One region of the Rossellomorea sp. GQ25 genome, then DNA from elsewhere that is predicted to be linked to it. Evidence: riboswitches for the same ligand, from Rfam matches in the RefSeq annotation. Region 1 holds a riboswitch; each other region holds the start of a gene.
What was found. Region 1 has a riboswitch for S-adenosylmethionine ahead of AC6CIB_RS15345 (methionine ABC transporter ATP-binding protein). Riboswitches for the same ligand answer to the same signal wherever they lie in the genome.
Positions count from the first base shown of each region.

Region 2: linked by a shared signal. The riboswitch ahead of AC6CIB_RS03975 (Fur-regulated basic protein FbpA) and the one ahead of AC6CIB_RS15345 (methionine ABC transporter ATP-binding protein) in region 1 are both predicted to bind S-adenosylmethionine.
Region 3: linked by a shared signal. The riboswitch ahead of AC6CIB_RS12365 (homoserine dehydrogenase) and the one ahead of AC6CIB_RS15345 (methionine ABC transporter ATP-binding protein) in region 1 are both predicted to bind S-adenosylmethionine.
Region 4: linked by a shared signal. The riboswitch ahead of AC6CIB_RS11185 (methionine ABC transporter ATP-binding protein) and the one ahead of AC6CIB_RS15345 (methionine ABC transporter ATP-binding protein) in region 1 are both predicted to bind S-adenosylmethionine.

Region 1 is NZ_JCAXEQ010000004.1:402,100-407,089, reverse strand. Features, by position in the region: gene AC6CIB_RS15355 (GNAT family N-acetyltransferase) at 51-518, opposite strand; gene AC6CIB_RS15350 (glycerol-3-phosphate responsive antiterminator) at 565-1,134, opposite strand; SAM riboswitch class I at 1,459-1,563, shown strand; gene AC6CIB_RS15345 (methionine ABC transporter ATP-binding protein) at 1,683-2,708, shown strand; gene AC6CIB_RS15340 (methionine ABC transporter permease) at 2,698-3,360, shown strand; gene AC6CIB_RS15335 (MetQ/NlpA family ABC transporter substrate-binding protein) at 3,372-4,208, shown strand; gene AC6CIB_RS15330 (M20 family metallopeptidase) at 4,221-4,990, shown strand, end outside.
Region 2 is NZ_JCAXEQ010000001.1:713,485-718,474, forward strand. Features, by position in the region: gene AC6CIB_RS03970 (protoporphyrinogen oxidase) at 1-1,094, opposite strand, end outside; SAM riboswitch class I at 1,327-1,434, shown strand; gene AC6CIB_RS03975 (Fur-regulated basic protein FbpA) at 1,541-1,756, shown strand; partial or broken gene AC6CIB_RS03980 (four-helix bundle copper-binding protein) at 1,806-2,083, opposite strand; gene AC6CIB_RS03985 (hypothetical protein) at 2,180-2,356, shown strand; gene spoIIP (stage II sporulation protein P) at 2,449-3,612, opposite strand; partial or broken gene AC6CIB_RS03995 (helix-turn-helix domain-containing protein) at 3,688-3,864, opposite strand; gene AC6CIB_RS04000 (DUF2975 domain-containing protein) at 3,874-4,350, opposite strand; gene AC6CIB_RS04005 (flavin monoamine oxidase family protein) at 4,492-4,990, opposite strand, start outside.
Region 3 is NZ_JCAXEQ010000003.1:314,409-319,398, forward strand. Features, by position in the region: gene AC6CIB_RS12360 (DUF2254 domain-containing protein) at 1-1,066, opposite strand, end outside; SAM riboswitch class I at 1,327-1,437, shown strand; gene AC6CIB_RS12365 (homoserine dehydrogenase) at 1,588-2,835, shown strand; gene AC6CIB_RS12370 (aspartate kinase) at 3,116-4,312, shown strand; gene AC6CIB_RS12375 (L,D-transpeptidase family protein) at 4,397-4,891, opposite strand.
Region 4 is NZ_JCAXEQ010000003.1:52,621-57,610, reverse strand. Features, by position in the region: gene AC6CIB_RS11195 (MetQ/NlpA family ABC transporter substrate-binding protein) at 1-149, opposite strand, end outside; gene AC6CIB_RS11190 (methionine ABC transporter permease) at 210-875, opposite strand; gene AC6CIB_RS11185 (methionine ABC transporter ATP-binding protein) at 865-1,878, opposite strand; SAM riboswitch class I at 1,950-2,055, opposite strand; gene chbG (chitin disaccharide deacetylase) at 2,244-2,939, opposite strand; gene AC6CIB_RS11175 (GntR family transcriptional regulator) at 2,960-3,685, opposite strand; gene AC6CIB_RS11170 (6-phospho-beta-glucosidase) at 3,907-4,990, shown strand, end outside.

The DNA of each region.
Region 1 (4,990 bases):
ATGAAAAGGCACACGAATTCCCAAGTGAATTCGTGTGCCTTTCCTTATTGTTATATCAAAATGGAAAAAGTGGGTTCATCAAAGGTCATTATATTTTCTTCTGAAAAACCAAATTTCAAATAAAATAATCTCCCTGCTTCATTTTCGGGATGAACCGTTAAATTCAAACGATTACAAGAATGATTGGTGGTTTTAATATGTCTGATGACTTCATTTAACGTTTTTGAGCCCAATCCGATTCTTTGAAATCTTTTATCTATGAAAAAATGAAACAGCCAGTAATCATCTCTACTGCCTGGTGTATAATGCAAATTGAAAAAGCCTACCATCTTATTTTGATTATAAATGCCATATGGCTCTACCATTTTTCCACCTGGTCTTATATACGCTTTAGCAAGAGCAATAGCGACGGGAGGATGAATAGATGCAACAAATTTCAGTTGTTCATCGTGGACGGATAGTTCAAGTGCTTCTCGCCAATTGTCTGCACTTATTAATTTAATACTAATATCTGACATACAACACCTCAGTTATTTTAATCTTTTTTTAACTAACCATTTTTGGTTAAAAATCCAGATTCCAGAGCTTCGGATCCCCGGAAGAAATGGCGAGGGCACCGGCTCTTAGTCCATTCAGAATATCCTGCTTATTACTGATCAGGCCACCAGCGATGATGGGTAGCGCAGTCATTGTTGTCAGTTTATCAATGACGGACGGCATGAGACCAGGAAGGACTTCAAGGGCATCCGGCTTGCAGTTCTGTGCGATATCAATTCCTTTGACAAGGGCATTGCGGTCGATAAGAAAAAGGCGCTGGATCGTCATCAAGCCTTCTTCCTTTGCATATTTGATCAGGTTGCTCCTGGTTGTAATGATGCCAGCCGGCTTCCATATTTCTGCTATGTATTTAATGGCACTCTTCGTATTGGACAACCCATCGATGAAATCAATATGTATAAACGTGGTTTTACCGGCTTCCTTCAGTTTTTTTAGATACCCGTCCATCGTAATCAAACTGCCAGTAAGGATGAACACGATGTTGGCGTTTGACTGTATGGCCTTTTCCAAGTCTTTTTCTTCCTTTATGGAAGCGATGACTTGGGATTGGACGATGTCGATTATGTTTGGTTTCATGTATTTTGCCCCTTTGAATAGTCTGAATATTGTTTTTCCTTTTAGTATAGCATAATTGTTTTGGGGGTTGAGAGGTGTAACCTTGGCTTTCTTGTAAACTACTAATGTTCACGATGAAGTAAAGTATGAAGGAAGAATCTTAGCGATTTACTTGAAAAGCGTAAAATATTCAACAACTAATTGAAGACTAGTTAAAGTGCCCAATTTGATTATGTCCTCCGTAATGTAATTTATTCAAAAACAGGATTGACAAACCAATTGAAATCCTTTACCATAACCCTAATGCTTAAACGCATTATAACTTTAACTTAATAAAGCAATATCTTCTTATCCAGAGAGGTGGAGGGACTGGCCCTGCGATACCTCGGCAACGGGTTCTTATGAATACCGTGCCAATTCCATCAAGTCATATGACTTGAAAGATGAGAAGAGTGGACATATACATATTTGTGCCTCTCTTCTTATGAAGGGGGGCACTTTTTATTTTCTGCCATGTTCTTCAAACACAGGCTTCAAGAAGAATACATAGCGAAAGGAGCAAGTCCTGTATGATCAGAGTTCAGAATGTTACGAAAGTATTCGAGACGAAGGATGGCCCATTCACCGCTTTGAAGAATGTTTCCTTCGAAGTGAAGAGGGGAGAGATTTATGGTGTGATCGGATTCAGCGGAGCGGGAAAAAGCACGCTTGTACGCTGTCTCAATTTTTTAGAGAAACCATCATCGGGTGATATTTTCATAGAGGGGCGCAGCCTGAAAGATCAGTCGGCAATCGATCTGAGGAAAGAGCGGCACCGCATCGGGATGATTTTTCAGCATTTTAATCTATTTCAATCCCGGACGGTGGCAGGGAATATCGCCTATCCTCTGAAACTTGCAAAATGGCCAAAAGAAAAAATCAGCGAGAGAGTAAAGGAATTGCTCGCGTTTGTCGGACTTGAAGATAAAGCGAAGCATTATCCGGATCAACTTTCAGGAGGGCAGAAGCAAAGAGTGGGGATAGCAAGAGCCCTGGCGACATCGCCTTCGATTCTGCTCTGCGATGAAGCAACATCCGCACTTGATCCTCAGACGACGGATTCGATTCTGAACTTATTAAAGAGAATCAACGCGGAGTATGGGATTACGATTGTGATGATCACCCACGAAATGGGGGTCATCCGGGAAATCTGTGATAAGGTCGCTGTCATGGAAAATGGAGAAATCGTTGAAGAGGGAAGCGTCTTCGATATCTTCTCCAACTCGCAGACCCCGACGACGAAAAACTTTGTGAAGAGTGTCATGAATGATCAGCTGCCGTCATCGGTTCTCGACAAATTGAATGACAGCAAAGAAGGGCGCATCTGCCGCCTCATTTTCAAGGGTGATTCGACGGGCACGCCGATCCTTTCCGAAACGGCAAAGAAATTCGATGCCCACATCAATGTGTTATTCGGCCAGATCACGGAACTCCAGGGTAAGCCGTTCGGGAATCTCATCGTACAGATCATTGGCAGCAAGAAAGAAACGGAAGAAATCCTGGATTATTGGAAGAACCGATTATTCGTAAGCGAGGTGGAGAAGCGTGCAAGTTAACTGGGAATTATTCTGGCCAAGAATTATAGAAGCGACGTGGGATACCGTGGCGATGGTGTCATTCTCCCTCCTGTTTGCAACGTTGATTGGGCTTCCCCTCGGCATCATCGTCGTGGTCACGCGGAAGGGGCACTTACTTGAAAATAAAGTCGTCTTTTCCGTATTGAGCAGCATCATCAACGTGTTCCGTTCGATCCCGTTCATCATCTTGATGGTGGCCATCATCCCCTTTACAAGATTGGTAGTGGGCACATCGATCGGAACGGCGGCAGCGGTCGTGCCGCTTGTCGTATTTGCGGCACCGTATATTGCAAGACTGGTAGAGAGCTCGCTCCTTGAAGTGGAACCGGGTGTCATTGAAGCGGCGGAGTCCATGGGGGCCGGGCCGTGGCAGATCATTTTTGGGATCCTCATTCCGGAAGCATTGAGTACATTGGTCCTGAATATCACGATCGCGACCATCGGCCTTGTCGGTGCATCGGCCATGGCCGGGGCAGTGGGAGGCGGTGGCCTCGGGGATCTGGCCATTGCTTACGGATATCAGAGATTTGAAACATCCGTCATGATCGTGACTGTCATCATTTTAATAGTGATGGTGCAGGGACTGCAGACAGCAGGGAATACATTATCAAAAATCATCAGGAGACGTTAGGAGAGAGGAATATGAAAAAATCAATCAGCCTGGCAAGTATCGCCATTCTATTAATCACCCTTATATTGAGCGGCTGCTCGGGAGACAGTGCATCCGGCTCAGGTGAAAAAGAAGTCGTTAAAGTCGGAGTGAATGGATCTGGGGTGCCGATTTGGGAGTATATGAAGGAGAAAGCAGCGAAGGAAGGGATTGAAATCGAGATTGTGGAGTTTGCCGATTACGTGAGACCGAACCAGGCGCTGGCCGATGGGGATATCGACCTGAACGCCTTCCAGACGATTTCGTATTTTGATTCTTTCGTTGAAGAACATAATCTGGACCTTGTACCGATCGGCTCGACGATCATCGCGCCAATGGGAATCTATTCGGAAACATATAAATCGGTAGAAGACTTACCGAAAGGAAGTAAAGTAGCCGTTCCTCAAGAGGCGACGAACCTTGGCCGTGCCCTTCTCCTACTGGAGGAAGCAGGTTTGATCGAACTGAAAGAAGGTTTTGATCAGTCACAGGGTCTGGAAGCCATAAAAGAAAACCCGAAAAACCTTGAATTCACACCGGTCGTCGCTGCCCAGACACCGAGGGTACTGCCGGATGTTGCGGCATCGATCATCAATAATGGTGTGGCTGTTGAAGCAGGGTTCGTACCGGTTGATGACAGCATCTATATCGAAGGGGCGGAATCCAAGCCGTTCATCAATATCATCGCGGCGCAGGAAAAAGCTAAAGACAATAAGACTTATAAAAAGATCGTGGAGCTCTATCAGGAAGATGACGTAGCGGAACATATCAAGAAAACATACAAAGATTCCCTGATCCCGACATTCGTGCCGGTCAGTGAATTGCATTAGGAGGGAAAAGAGATGAGTCAACCAGCAGCGATTACCGATCGTAAAAACAACATCGTCTCGGCAGTGGACCAACTGGCTGTGAAACTCGTGTCGACCAGCCATCAGATCCACGACAATCCTGAAATCGGTAACGAAGAGTTCTTTGCTTCAGAGACCTTGACCACCCTCCTTGCAGCCAATGGGTTCTCCATTGAAAGGGGAGTGGCGGGTCATGAGACTTCCTTTGTGGCACGCAAACTTTCAGGGAAAGAAGGGCCGGTCATCGGCTACCTGGCTGAATATGACGCACTGCCTGGACTCGGTCACGCCTGCGGTCATAATATCATCGGGACGGCAAGCTGCGGGGCGGCCATCGCCCTGTCGTCCGTACTCGATGAAACAGGAGGGGAAGTGGTGGTGTTCGGGACTCCTGCCGAGGAAGGCGGTCCGAACGGAAGTGCGAAGGGCAGTTTTGTAAAGGCAGGCTTGTTCGAAGGAGTGGATGCATGCATGATGGTTCATCCGTTCAACAGGACAACGCAGACAGGGAAAACCCTTGCGGTGGACCCGCTTGATTTCGAATTTAAAGGAAGGTCTGCCCATGCGGCAGCTTCCCCTGAAGACGGCATCAATGCCCTCGACGGTGTGATCCAGCTGTTCAACGGCATTAACGCCCTTCGCCAGCACGTGACCGATGATGTGCGGATCCACGGCATCATCACCCACGGCGGGGACGCGCCCAACATCGTCCCTGACTATGCAAAAGCCCGCTTCTATATACGCGCTGCAACCAGGGAAGCATG
Region 2 (4,990 bases), on a different contig from region 1:
TAATAAGGGTTTGTACTTTTATAAAAAAGTCTCAATAATAGGTTTTGATTATTGGATGTATGCTTCCACTTCCGACTCGTCCATGTGCATGCATCACATTTCACATCTCTGCCGTTTGATACGATAAAGCCTGTTCCATCAGCAGGCAATTCCTCATCTGGAATGTTAAATCCAAGGTAAATCGAAATAAGTGAAGAATTTTTCAAGATTTTAAAATTAGGTTCAAGTTTTTCATGAGTCAGAATCTTCTGGGTTACGTCATGGGGTGTTGCGAATACCACATAATCCGCTTGAATCCTCCCATGACCATTAAGAGTCAGCTCATATTTGTCTCCTGTTTTTTGGAGGTTAGTTGTTTCTACTCCCTTTAAAATTGTCCCACTGGAACATTTTTCTTCTAAACGTTCAATGATGGCTGATAAACCATTTTTAAACGAGATGAACTTTTTATTGGACGCCCCTTGGAATTTTGGTTTATTGGCAGATAAACCTTTAATGATACTGCCGTATTTATTTTTATATTCAAGTAAGTATGGGAGTGTTGAGGCCATGGTGAGCTTATGCAAATTTCCAGAGTAGACCCCTGATAATACTGGAGCTACCTGCTTCTCAACAAGTTCCTTACCCAGGAATGCTTCTAAAAATTCGCCTATAGAACTCTCTTTTGTAAATTGTGTATTTTCCGTTTCAAGGTCTTTAAGTGCGTCAATCTTCCCTTCTTCTGACAACAGGGTGCTTTTTTTTAGAGACTCAACGGACATGGGAATTCCGAAAATCGTGTCTTGGGGAATCTTGTGTAATTCGCCATTTGTATATATGTAGGATGTGCCCGTTTCATTATAGACGAGTTCCTCTTGAAGTTGAATTTCCTCAACTAGAGGAAGAACCCCTTCATTACGGGCAACGATGGAATCTGCTCCTGCTTCCATTATGAACTCGCCTTCTCTTATCGTTCTAATTTTGCCACCGAGCTGCTGATTTCGCTCGATTAGGATTAACTCGATATCTATTTTTCGTTCTATGGACATTTTTTGAAGATGGTACAGCGTTGTTAATCCTGTAATTCCTCCACCTACGACAACCACTGTCTTCATACGATTCACTCCAATAAGTTTATGTATACAGATTATCATGTTTTTTGTTGAATAGAAAAAGATTCTGTGTCTGAAATGGTAAAAAAGTATGGGAATGAGGGTTAGGTTCAACAGTTTTATTTTCAACAATTCCCCTCATCTGTCCTATAATCTATTTCCACAATCTAATCCCTAGTTGACAACTATGAATACTTATGTATATAATATAAGAAATCTATGACGACTATATAGCCACTTATCCAGAGAGGAAGAGGGACTGGCCCGATGATGCCTCAGCAACAGATTCTACATCGTAGAACACTGTGCTAATTCCACAAGCATTTCGCTTGGAAGATGAGTTGAAGTTTGATACATCAAGCCTTCTTCTTATCTACTAGGAAGAGGGCTCTTTTTAATGAGAGAGCCTCTTCCTCTGTTCGTATACATTATAAGAGGAGTGATCAAAAATGGGCAAAATCCTTCAGGAAGCGATTCATAATCGAAGAAATGAGTTAATAAACAAATTAATTGTCCACAACATTTTCAAAAAAGGGGACAAACAATTATTTGAGTTGACGCTGCAAGAACTTGAGGACGAATACAAATATCTTCAAAAGGAATGCCATCCGCATAGCGATGTTGGCTCCATTCATTGGAAAAATTGTGAAAAATTAAGCAGTTAAAGAGCAGCAATCCAAGGAAGTGGATTGCTGCTTCCTTATTTTTCAATACTTAAGCTAACTGTCTGCAATCATCTGCACCCTTAAAGCATGCATCTGCTCATTTTGACAATGGTTGTGATCTTGTTTCTTACACTCATTTCCGCATGATTCACAAATCACTGTACAAGCTGAAGCAAGTTCAGCCACCAATGACGTTCCTCTCACCAAAGCTTATTCCAAAAATCCACACATGTCTGCACATTCACGGTCCATACGAATGCAGTCCACCATCATTCCTACATTATCTTCCTTTAGACATGCATCAAATCAATGGTTGCACGCCTCCATGCATACGTGTAAAGTTTGAATCGCTATTAGATTGTTATTTTGGGACAATTCTGAATCTCCTCCTTGTATAAATTTTAAGTATAGTAGTCTTCAAGTATGGTTACCTTTGCGGCTGCCTTTAGCTCTATTTCTATTTTGATCTTTTCTGTGATCAGTTCTGTCGGGAAGATTCCTTCGTTGTTAAAGGCATTCGTGATAGTGAATGTGTTGGATGCGGATAAGGGTACGGTTAGTTTGTTGGCAGGTACGGTGGTGATTGCGATGTTTATTTAGTAGATCATAATTGTGTCAGTTACGGAAACCACTCTCCACGGGAACAGAAAAAAGACGTCTACCACTCGGCATACGTCTTTTCTCTCTATCACTTATTGTGCATTCACCTCGATAGCATCCTTCTTGTAATATTCTGCAAAGATCTCCGCGAACGCTTCTGTAGAGTTATACAATTCCACTAAATTATTTTCCACTCCGCCAAACTCAAGTAACATGGCTCTCTCGGTTAGGTCCTGATTGTAGACCCCGTTACCTTCTGCTCTTGTTTTGATGAAGACACCCCGGCTGATGCCAGGATATTTTTCCTCCAGTTTAGCATTCAATTCCTTTGCGATCTTAAGGTTCTTTTCGAAGTTTTTGTTTTCTTTTCCTACGATAAAAAATAAGCGTGCATAGTTTTTACCGTTAATGGTTTTGGTAGTGATGCTACGTGGCTGAGAATCCCGATGGATATCAATCAGGTACGTTAGGTCATCATTTTGGGCGATAGCTTCTTGTACTAGTCCCCTTGATAACTGATAGGATTCAAAATATGTCCATGACTTGTCTTTGAGTGCTTTGTTTACATCTGTCTTATCCTGAACCGCTCCAATACCCCGTGCTTCAAGCTCTTGCTTCAATTTGGATCCGACAGCAATGACGTTGACCTTCTCGTTGGTACTCGCTGGATCTTTCGAATCGTTATTCTTAATCAGCGGGCTAAACGCTTCCCAGCTGTGTGAATGATAGATGTAGACGGATTTTTCATCAATCTCTTGAACTCCGTCTCCTGAATGGTTGTTGGCCTGATCGATTTGACTCTGATCGATTTCCTGATCTTTCAACTGATCTTCTGTAGGAGCCGGTGATTCATTTGGGAGGTTCGTAATGTCTGTCCCTTTCCCGGCAACGGCTATGTGGGTATGATAATTTTCGATCCCGGGGATTTCCCGTCCAAATAAACTTCGCGGATCAAGGAGTGAAACATTCGTGACGCTTTCCAACCAATCAAAATCACTGTTTAATGCTGCCTCATTGGTGGCTCGCAGTCCAGTCATTTCCTGTGACAACAACATAAGAAACGTTTCCTTCGGGACGAGTTCGGACATAGATGAATACAGTAAACTATCCACTCTCAATTTAATGGCTGTTGACGAGATCAACCATACGGTCAAGTAAATGAGAACAATACCGATCAACATTACCCGAATGATGGCCTTCATAGAGACGAATACTAGTGGGACTAAGCTATTGTTGTTTCGTGACTTATACGACATGATCAGTACCCCTATATAAAGTATTTAATAGTTAACTTTATGCAGAGGGTTGATAGAGTAGAAGGTTTTTTCTGGGATTCGTTCGGATTTCCTAGACCTTACCTGTTTGACCTTCCCTCTTAGCAGACTTTCGCTTTCCCATTCTTTTTTGATTGAAAGATTAGACTTGGGGATTCCTACTCTTTCAGATAGCTCCGTAACGCTCATCTTCCTTTTAAGAAGAATCACATCAATATTAATGATAATCGTCATATACTCACCTCAGACCGTTAAATCATTTTCAGATTTTAGTTCAAGAGCATTCCTCAGCAATTCTTGAAGAACAGCTGCGAAAATCGAGATGGAGACAGACGCAAAGCTGATAATGACCCCAACCATGGCAATACCCGGATGAAGAGCATGTTGGATTAGTAGAAACACTATACCTGTCACATAGATGGCAGTAATCAGTAATGCATACAGTTTTATTCGGTGAAGAGCTACTATTGCTTTTCCTGAAAAAGCGTGTTTCATTTCAATACATTTTAAAAGCTTAAAAGCTTGATAAAGCGCTAAATTAAATGGAACCGCTGTTAAGTATAACCCTATTAGAATCGGCCATTTCAAATAAGCGAATTCCGGAAATAGATCAGCCGAATGCTTTGCCATGGTTGGCAACCAGACAACACAAAGGATGAATACAATCGCTCCTATTGCCATTACTGCCCCTTTAAAAAAAATCGTCGTTCCTCGTTTCATAACACACCTCTGGATACCATGTTTTTCTAAATTATATAATGAGATTTATTGTATTCCAATAAAATTTTATTGATTTTTTCATTCTCTATTAAAAACTTTCAAAAAAAACAAACGCATGAGCAAAATCATGCGTTTTACATCTCATCGACTATTCACTTCATTTGCTGCCCTCACCCCAGACTCAATCGCCCCTTCAATCCATCCATGAATAGAAGATGTGTGCTCTCCGGCAAAATGAATTCTGCCTTCAGGTTTCTGGATATAATCCCCGATATCACTTGCCTGACCAGGGGTATAAAGGGTAAAACATCCCGCGGAGAAAGGGTTTTTACTCCAGTTGTAAACCACATAATTCAGCATTTCTGTGTAGACCTGTTCACCATATATTTTTGAGAGGTCTTCTAATACCTCTTTGATGATTACATCTTTTGATTTGCTGTTCCATAGGAGTGCATTCTGTCCCCAGCTATAACTCGCTAACATGACCCCTGGTTTGTTGCTACCCTTGTCGTGACTTGGAATATATGTAAAGCGTGTGGGGAGATCTGACACGATGTTCCCGTAATTCAAATCTTCCCAGAAGCGACGACGAAATTCGATTCCTATTTTCACGGATGGAACATTCGTTACTTCCCGAATC
Region 3 (4,990 bases), on a different contig from region 1:
GGATGATTCGAATTCTTCCTTCTTGGTCGATCAAATACGGGGTGAAGGATAGGTGATCTTCAACTGTTACCATCAGATCGGCCATTTGATCAATCGTATTGGAGGCTGTTTTAGGATCATCATTCCCAAGGGATTTGATCGCAACCTCTGCAAGCTTATGAATCCCCATCTGCAGGTCTTGAATTTCCGTCTCCTTATGGCCCATTTCGATAAAGTCGAGATAGTGATCAGTAGAAATATCCTCAGTTTTCGGTCCCCATATGCTCACCAATTCATTCCCGGTCAAAACATAATCCCCGACTTTATAGTGGAGCTGGATGACAAGCTGATCATTTTTTGCCGCTTCAATCATTCCATGAAAATCGATCAACTGTATATATCCCGACTCTCTTGACTTCACATGAATGATATTCTTCTTATGATGCTCCATCATATCGCCGGTATTTCTAGTTCGATGGGTTTCTAAGTCATGTTTCAGCGTTTGATTGATCATCACTTCAGAAACCTGCTTCATATTGTACGTAATATTGTGTACCTGCATCCAAGTAGAGGCATGGTTAATGAAGAAGATAAAAGTGAGAGCAGTAAGGAATGCAAGTCCAATCGTCATGGTCGGGGCAGCAACAAACAGTTCTTCCTTTGAATTTCCGATAAAAAGAAAGAGGAACAGTACATATACAAAACTACCATTAAAAATTCCAAGGGCATGCTGTGTTTGTTTGTCCGAAATGAAATCCAGGAGCATCCTGGGTGAAAACTGACCACTGAACATCGTGAGTACAACAAGCAGTGAATTCAAGGTGAAAGCACTGAGCGTCAGGATTGCCCCGATGAGTGTACTGACAAGCATGCGTGTAACAGATGCATCCATACTTAAGAAATCGAATGTATACTGAGAGATGTCAGCATACAGATCTAAATAGAGGGTGAGTACTACAAGCAGTATGGAAAAACAAATATAAAAGAAAGGCATATACCATATGTTCAGCCGAATCTCACGCATTCTCTGCCGTTTGGACATCACCATATATTTTCTGATGGATAAGGGAAGCATTTTTTTTAGCATAATTGATCCGGTTCCTTTCAAATAAAGGGATATGGAATAGTTTTCCCCGCCAGAACATGTTAAAACGTCTCTTTGCAAATTAGATTGATAAACTCCTAGACAGGGTTCAAACTAAAGTAAACCGATAGGGAAAGATGCTATCTGTAACATTAGAAAGAATTTTTTAAAAATACTAAAAATAGTATTGACGAGGGAATGAATCCCCTTTATAATCCAATTCATACTCAAATAGCAAGTGATACCAAAACGAAACATTATATCTCTTATCAAGAGCGGCGGAGGGATAGGCCCGATGAAGCCCGGCAACCTACAGGATCAGACTGTAAAGGTGCCAATTCCTACAGATTCCATACGGATCTGGAAGATAAGGGGAGGAGCATGATCATTTAGCCCTCTTCTTAAAAGAAGAGGGCTTTTCTGTATACCTCTTTCTTTTCCGCTCATATCTCTCAAGTGGATCTTCAACTAGGATGAATCATTCTTACGTAATAAGTGAAAAGTCGATAAAAGGAGGATGAACGATGTCAACGATTAATGTGGCACTTCTGGGGTTCGGAACGGTAGGGCAAGGAGTCTGTGAAGCAATCGATACTCATCAGGACAGATTGAAGGAAGTACTAGGTAATGAGGTGAAAGTAAGGGCGATCCTTATTAAAGATCCCACAAAAGAGCGGAACATTGAACCATCCATCAACGTCACAACGGATTTCCAAGACATCCTGGATATCCCGGACCTACACGTGATCTTTGAAGCGATCGTGGGGGAGGAGCCGAGCTATACGTATTTAACCGAAGCCATTGAGAAGGGAGTTCATATCGTCACGGCCAATAAAGCGATGTTTGCCAAATATGGTCCTGAGCTATTGGAAAAAGCGAAAAGGAACGGGGTATCGGTCGGATTTGAAGCGACGACAGCCGGAGGAATCCCGGTGATCGGCAGTATCAGGCAGCTTCTGAAGGTGAATGAAATCAGACAAATTCAAGGGATTTTGAATGGGACGTCCAACTTCATCTTATCTCAAATGAGAAAAAGAGGTCTTGCCTTTGATACAGCCTTAAAGATTTCTCAGGAGAAGGGATACGCTGAAGCCGATCCGACAAATGACATCGAAGGCCATGATGCGTTCTATAAATTGCTAATTTTAAGTCAAACAGCCTTTGGCAGACAGCCCGATTGGAAGAATATTCGACGTAAGGGGATCTCCCACCTGACTGCAGAGTGGCTCCGGGCAGCGGAATCCTTTCGATTACGGTTTAAGCACGTAGGTTCTCTCCAGCGGGATTCAGTCGACCATATCAAAGGTGAAGTAGAGCCCATCCTAGTTCATGACACCCATCCTTTTTACGGTGTGGAGGATGTGGAAAATGCAATATCTCTAAAGGGTAGTCTTGTAGGAAGGATTACCCTGCTTGGTCCAGGAGCAGGAAAATTGCCTACAGGCAGCGCCATGGTAGAGGATTTTCTTTCGTTGATAGAGAGGAAGTATACCACCTCTGCCGAAAGCATAGCGAGTACCGGGGAGGTTCTTGTTGAGAGCAGTCACCAATGGGTTCTGAGAATCCGTGAAGATGATGATTATCAAAACTGGATCCCATCGTTCACTTTAAAGGATCGTATTCAGCTGGGCGATTACTTGTACGTATTTGTTGAAGGAAGGAAAGAGGCACTGGAATCGCTTCTTCGGACGCATGATCATATTCAAGCTGTGTCTATTCTGGATGAAATTCCGTTGGAAAATGAAGTGAAGACTGGAGCTGCAGTTTCCTAAAAAGAGTATTTAACAAAGGATCCTATATGATAGATCGTTATTGGAAGAGAATTTGTATTAGAAAATGTTTACCATGATGTTGATTGGAGCGGAAGGTGCTCGACTCCTGCGGGAATAGCGGGACAGGTAAGACCCCACAGGAGCAGAGCGACGAGGAGGCTCACCGCCCGCCCCGCGGAAAGCGAGCGCCTGGAGCGGAAATCAACCACTACTGGCTAAGCCAACAATGTTTACGAAAAACAGCCTTAACAAAAAGATCTGATAGAAAGTAGGGGTATCATTGAGTATGATCGTTCAAAAGTTTGGTGGAACCTCTGTTGGTTCTACAGATCGAATCAAGCGTATGGTCTTTCATGTCATGAAGGAAAGAGAAAAAGGCCATGATGTTGTCGTAGTGGTATCAGCAATGAATAAAACGACGGATACACTCGTAAGATTGGCAGGGGAACTCTCTGCAAAGCCAAGTAAGAGAGAAATGGATATGCTCTTAAGTACCGGTGAGCAGGTGACGATCTCCCTTTTGACAATGGCCCTGCAGCATAAGGGACTAGAAGCCGTATCTCTGACAGGCAGACAGGCGGGAATCCAAACCGATGGAGTATTTGGGAATGCCAAGATTACCTCGATCGATATCGAGCGGATAAAATCGGAGTTATCAAAAGGACGAATCGTCGTGGTAGCCGGTTTTCAAGGGATCACGGATAAAGGAGAAGTGACTACATTAGGCAGGGGCGGTTCGGATACGACCGCAGCTGCTCTTGCTGCCGCTTTAAAAGCGGATAGGTGTGATATTTATACGGATGTAGATGGGGTGTATACGTCGGATCCACGAATCGTTCCCCGGGCAGCAAAGATTGACACCCTCTCCTATGATGAGATGTTGAGTTTAGCCACCATGGGGGCTGGTGTCCTGCATCCGAGAGCGATTAAACATGCGAAGGAACACCATGTGCCTCTTGTTGTTTGTTCCAGTTTGAATGAGGGGCGGGGGACCGTCATTAGTGAAAGAACACAGAGAAATGCCCCTATTGTCGGGGTAGCCTACCAGAAAGACATCTCTGTTCTGACAATCTGTGACTGTCAGGGTGGAGAGTCACTGATTCTTTATGATCTCGATTCTCATCATATTGAGACAGATATCATTAAATATAAGGAAAACCTTGTCCTCATCGTAAAAGATCAGGATTTTCATGAAGTAAAGAGAATCGTTGGACAATATAATCAGGCCTACTCTTATATAGAAGAGAGAGAAGATCTATCTAAGGTTTCCGTGATTGGACGCATCAACTCAACACATGAGGTAAAAGAGAAGGTTACCAACGTTTTTCATGACTACCATATTGCGAAGGCGTTCATATGGGAATCCTCGGTAGGATTAAGTGCGCTGGTTGATAGATGTGATGTAGAAAAAGCGGCTAGAGTCCTTCATATGCACTTTGGTTTGGATTATGTAGAATCAAGGAGAGCTGTTTTGTAAACGGATAGGGAGGTGATACATTCTGTCTCTCATCACGTTTCAAATGAAAAAAAGTGTATAGGCACTCCTATACACTTTTTTTACCTATGGGCTGATCAAAACAGGCGTACCGATTGGAACGAGTCCCGCTAACTCCTCGACGTCTTTGTTATACATTCGTATACATCCCCTGGAAACGGCATTTCCAATCGAGTTTGGGTCATTGGTTCCATGAATCCCATAACTTTCTTTCGATAAACTCATCCACATCGTTCCAAAAGGTCCGCCGGGATTTGGTGCTTTGTTAATGATGATAAATTCCCCAATGGGAGTCTCAAAGAGTACTCTCCCCACTGCAATGGGATACTGCTTGATTTGAACCCCATCCTTGAACAAACGCAGCCACCGGTTGTTAACAGAAACCTGAATGCGGTAAGGATTATTGGTTGTATCCGGAATCCCTGGTATCGTAATCGTTTGACCTGGATAGATCACATTCGGATCTATACCGGGATTGGCATTAAGTATGGCAGGTAACGGGGTCCTGTAATCCCTTGATATTTGACTGAGTGTTTCTCCCACCTTGACTGTGTGAATCAGCTCAAACACCTCCCAATTTCACTCTCCCTCTATCCTATGTGCGTGAGAGAAAGTCGTTCAAGAAGATGAGTAAGTGAAAAAGCCTGCGCCTCTTAAAAT
Region 4 (4,990 bases), on a different contig from region 1:
ACCGTGTATCCTTTTTCTTCAAGACCGGGCTTGATCGCTTTTGTCACCATATCACTGTACGGTCCGGATGTTGCTCCGATGGTCACTTCTTTTTTATCTTCCGCACTTGAACTTGCTTCGTCTCCGCCGCAAGCTGCAAGAATGCTCATTGCTACCGTTAATGCTACTAATAAAATCCATTTTTTCACTTGTTGTTCCCCCTAAAGTAGTTATCGTTTATCGACTAATCGTGCAAACACATCACCCGTATATTGGATGAGTTGAACTAAACAAATTAAAATGACGACGGTGGTGAACATCACCGTGTTGTCATAACGGTAGTACCCGAAGCGGATCGCCAGGTCCCCGACTCCGCCTCCACCGACGATGCCGGCCATGGCTGAATAGGCAACTAAACTGATCGTGGTAATCGTAATCGCTTGAATCACTGCCGGACGCGCTTCTGGTAACAGCACGTCCTTAATAATCATCCAAGGACTTGCCCCCACTGAAACCGAAGCTTCGATAACTCCTTTGTCAATCTCCCGGAGCGACGTTTCTACCATTCTCGCAAAAAACGGAATTCCCGCAATAGAGAGCGATACGGAAGCTGCCGTCGGTCCAATCGTGGTACCGGTCAATAGTTTGGTTAATGGTAAGAGTGCTACTAATAGAATAATGAACGGAACCGAGCGCACCATATTGACGACAAATCCAACGACCTTTTTGATAAAACTATTTTGTAAAAACAAGCCTTTGTCTGTTACGAAAAGAAGAATCCCGAGCGGCAACCCCACCAAAATCGCAACTCCGAGTGAAATCCCCACCATATACACCGTTTCAAAAAAGGCTTTATTCAATTCTGGTAAAATTGCAGTCAATGAATCAGGCAGCATTCTCAAGCACCTCCAAGCTCTGCGTCTTCACCGTGATATACCGGATCGCGGCTTCGATTTCGTCATGGGAGCCGATCAGTTCCATGATAAAAATCCCCAGTGGCACTTCCTGAATATATTCAATCTTGCCGTGAAGAATATTGCCTCGCACTTTGTATTTCTGGAACACTTCTGAAACGACGCTTTCCTCTGCGATCGATCCTTTGAATTGGATTTTGATCAGTTTTCCTTTTCTTGATTCCACGAGGTGTGGCGGGAGCTCAAATTGAAGGATCGTTTCAATAAATTGCTTCGTTAAAGGCTGCTTAGGTTCTGCAAACAGGTCGTAAACCGGACCTTCCTCTACGATTTTCCCATCCTGCATCACGGCCATCCGGTCGCAGATTTCTTTCACCACTTCCATCTCGTGGGTAATGAGCACAATTGTCAATCCCAGTTCTTTGTTGATTTTTTTCAATAGCTTCAAGATGGATTTCGTGGTATTCGGATCGAGTGCCGATGTCGCTTCATCGCAAAGCAATACCGATGGGTTATTAGCAAGGGCTCTCGCAATCCCGACTCTCTGCTTTTGTCCTCCGCTGAGCTGAGCCGGATACGCATCCGCTTTGTCTGAAAGACCGACCATCTCAAGGAGCTCGACGACCCTGGGCTTGATTTTCGCTTTCGGTACACGTGCCGCTTTCAAGGCAAAAGCCAGATTGTTAAAAACCGTTTTGGATTTGATCAAGTGAAAATGTTGAAAGATCATGCTCGTTTTTTGACGGGCGAGTCTTAGTTGTTTGGATGAGAGCTTCGTAAAATCCTGTCCATCAATGATAATTTCTCCTGATGTCGGGGATTCTAATAGATTCAAGCAACGAATGAGTGAACTCTTGCCCGCTCCACTGTATCCAACGATTCCAAAGATCTCACCCTTTTCGATCTTCACGGACACGTTATCGACACCGACCACCGTTTGCTTCTTTGTTTTGTACGTTTTCACCAAATTCCGAATCTCGATCAATGTGCACACCCCTTTTTTTGTCCAATAAAAAATGCCTCTTTCAACTGAAAGAAGCATCGCCTGTTTATCTCGACTTATCTTTCAGAATGAAATCATTCTGCAGGAATTGGCACCGTTCCAATACTGGAGGTTGCCGGACGTCATAGGGCCTGATCCCTCGGTCACTCTGGATAATTGAAAGTATGTAATTTTCTAAATTTTTATCTTATAGAGGATAATACTGGTGATTGGTGGGGATGTCAATAGGTGATTTTGAGTAAAGATTAATGTAAACGTTATCTTTGTTGATGGAATAGGAAGGAGTTTTTTTCAACTACTATACTACCCATATATACATCCTAATCTCTCAAACAATCGATCGAAAACTAAAACTTCAACCCCTTCATCCCTGTCAACACATCCAACTCCCTCAACCGCTGCTCACAATAAGAAGAATTCCTCCTCAAATAAGAATCAACATAAGCCGGATGACACATAATCTCAAGCGTCGCCCCTTCGTACCGGCTGTCCAATATCCGCTCCAATCCCTCAACCGACACACCCTCACCATAAAAGTCCATCGTGAACCGATCCGTTAATACATTCATTCCATCTACGTCCCCATCAAGCACATTCCGAACCGGAACCTCATAATGCTCCGACAACCTCTTCACCACCGGGATCAAAGGCCGAAAGCTATGGACGTGATGATGACTATCGATATGGGAAAGGGGCAATCCGAATGATAAAAATTTATCAATCTGTGTCTCCCACTCCATCTCAACCTCCTCCACATCGATTTCTTTTTCTTCAAAAATCCTGCTGGTGTAACGGAAAAAGCCTCTCTCATCTAGTAGCGATGGTACCCCGCCCGAAACTGGTCTCCCACATGTCAGCGTTAAATGGATGCCAACCTGTAATTCCGGATATAGCCGAGCCAATTCCACCGCATGCTCAGTCCCCGGCATATTGACCAACATGGTTGTCGAGTTGACGATTCCATACCGGTGACTATCAACAATGCCGTAATTCACCCCTCGGCATAAACCAAAATCATCTGCATTGACGATCACGTTCCTCATAATCCCCCATCCCCTTTTCTCTAATAGGTTCTTTCTACAAGAAAGCTCGCTTTATCTCCTCTGAAGATCGCTTTGGAAAATTCGATCACCGATCCATCCTCTACATAAGCAGTCGTTTCGATTATAAAGCAAGGTGTCCCCTCTGGTACCTCAAGCTTTTCCGCCACTCGTTCATCTGCTAAAAATAACTCGATCGTTTCGACGGTTTTTTTAATTTTTATCTCAAACTGTGTTTCCAGGAGCTTGTAAAGAGATCTTTCGCATTCGTCTTTATCCAGCCCAGGCGTCTTGTACCAGGGCAGATATGCCACCTCATATTGCAGGGGCAGCCCGTCCGAATAACGGATCCTCTCTAAACGATTGACTGGATCTCCATTCTTCAATTCCAACGCTTTTTCCACTGTTGATTCTGCCGGGATGACACTCATGCTTAGTACCTTGATTTTAGGTTTCTTACCTTGTAATCGCAGTTGCTCTGTGTAGTTGTCTATCGTCGAGGATAGAATTTGACTGACTTTCTGTTCCGCGACAAAGGTTCCTCTTCCTTGCTCGCGATACACGTAACCTTCAAGTGTCAGCTGCTGGAGCGCCGTTCGGATCGTCGTACGGCTGACATTGAATTTCTCGCAAAACTCCGCTTCCGTCGGCAATTTTGTATTTGGCTCGTATTCTCTATTTTTAATCAGTTCGATAATTTCTTCCTTTACATGTGAATGCAGGGCTTTTACTTCTTGTGTCTCTTTCATTCTGCTTCTCCCTTCCACTTTCTTCCTATATTTGCTATAACACATCCACGATCAATTCTCTATTCCTATTCATTTTATCATAAAATACATTTGTTATTACAATTAAATAAAAAATAGACATAAATCTTATATTTGTCATTACAATATATAGACGAGCGAAAATTTGTATGATACATTATAAAAAATAGAAATCGCTTTCAAGATGAAGGGAGATCGACAGAATGTCATTAAAGGTGGTCATAATCGGAGGCGGATCAAGCTATACACCAGAAATTATCGAGGGGTTCATCCACCGATACGAATCTTTTCCTGTCACGGCCATTACGCTTGTAGATATCGATACAGGGAAAGAGAAGCTTGAAATTATCGGGCAGTTTGCTCGTCGGATGATCCAAAAAGCAGGTGTGCCGATTGAATTGGAATGGACTCTTAATCGGCGGGAAGCTTTGATCGGTGCTGACTTTGTTACAACACAAATCAGGGTGGGCGGCCTCTCTGCCCGGGAAAAAGATGAACGGATTCCGTTAAGTCATGGATTCATCGGTCAAGAAACCAATGGAGCAGGCGGTATATTCAAGGCCTTGCGCACCATCCCGGTACTCATGGAAATTTGTCATGACATCCATCACATTTGTCCCAATGCATGGCTTATTAATTTCACCAACCCCGCAGGAATTGTAACAGAAGCCCTGCTTAAATACAGCACACATAAAAAAGTCATCGGGGTGTGCAATATCCCTTTCAACATGAAGAACAGTGTGGCTGAGATGATGAATTGTCGTGCAGATGAAGTACAAATTGAGTTTGTAGGGATGAATCATTTTGTGTTTGGAAAAAGGGTTTGGATCAACGGACTGGATATGACGGACCTCGTCCTCGAAAAACTAATCAATCAAGAAGGAGACTATTCTCCTGCGAACATCGTTTCACTTGGATGGTCCAAGGAATTTTTAAAAGCCCTGGGGATGCTTCCTAATCCTTATCATCAATACTACTTCCAACGGGACTCTGTGTTGGAAAAGGACCTTCAAGCTTATAAAGAAAACGGTACACGGGCAGAGGTTGTTCGAAAAGTTGAAAAAAAACTTTTCATCCAATATAGGAAAGAAGAGTTAAACAAAAAACCAAAAGAACTGGAAAATCGAGGAGGTGCCTACTACAGTGATGCTGCCTGCAGCCTCATGACGAGCATTTACAACAACTCAGAGGACATCCAAACCGTCAACACACTGAACAAAGGATCCATCCCTGACCTGCCTCACGACGCTGTCATCGAAGTAAACGCCGTCATTACGGGGGACGGAC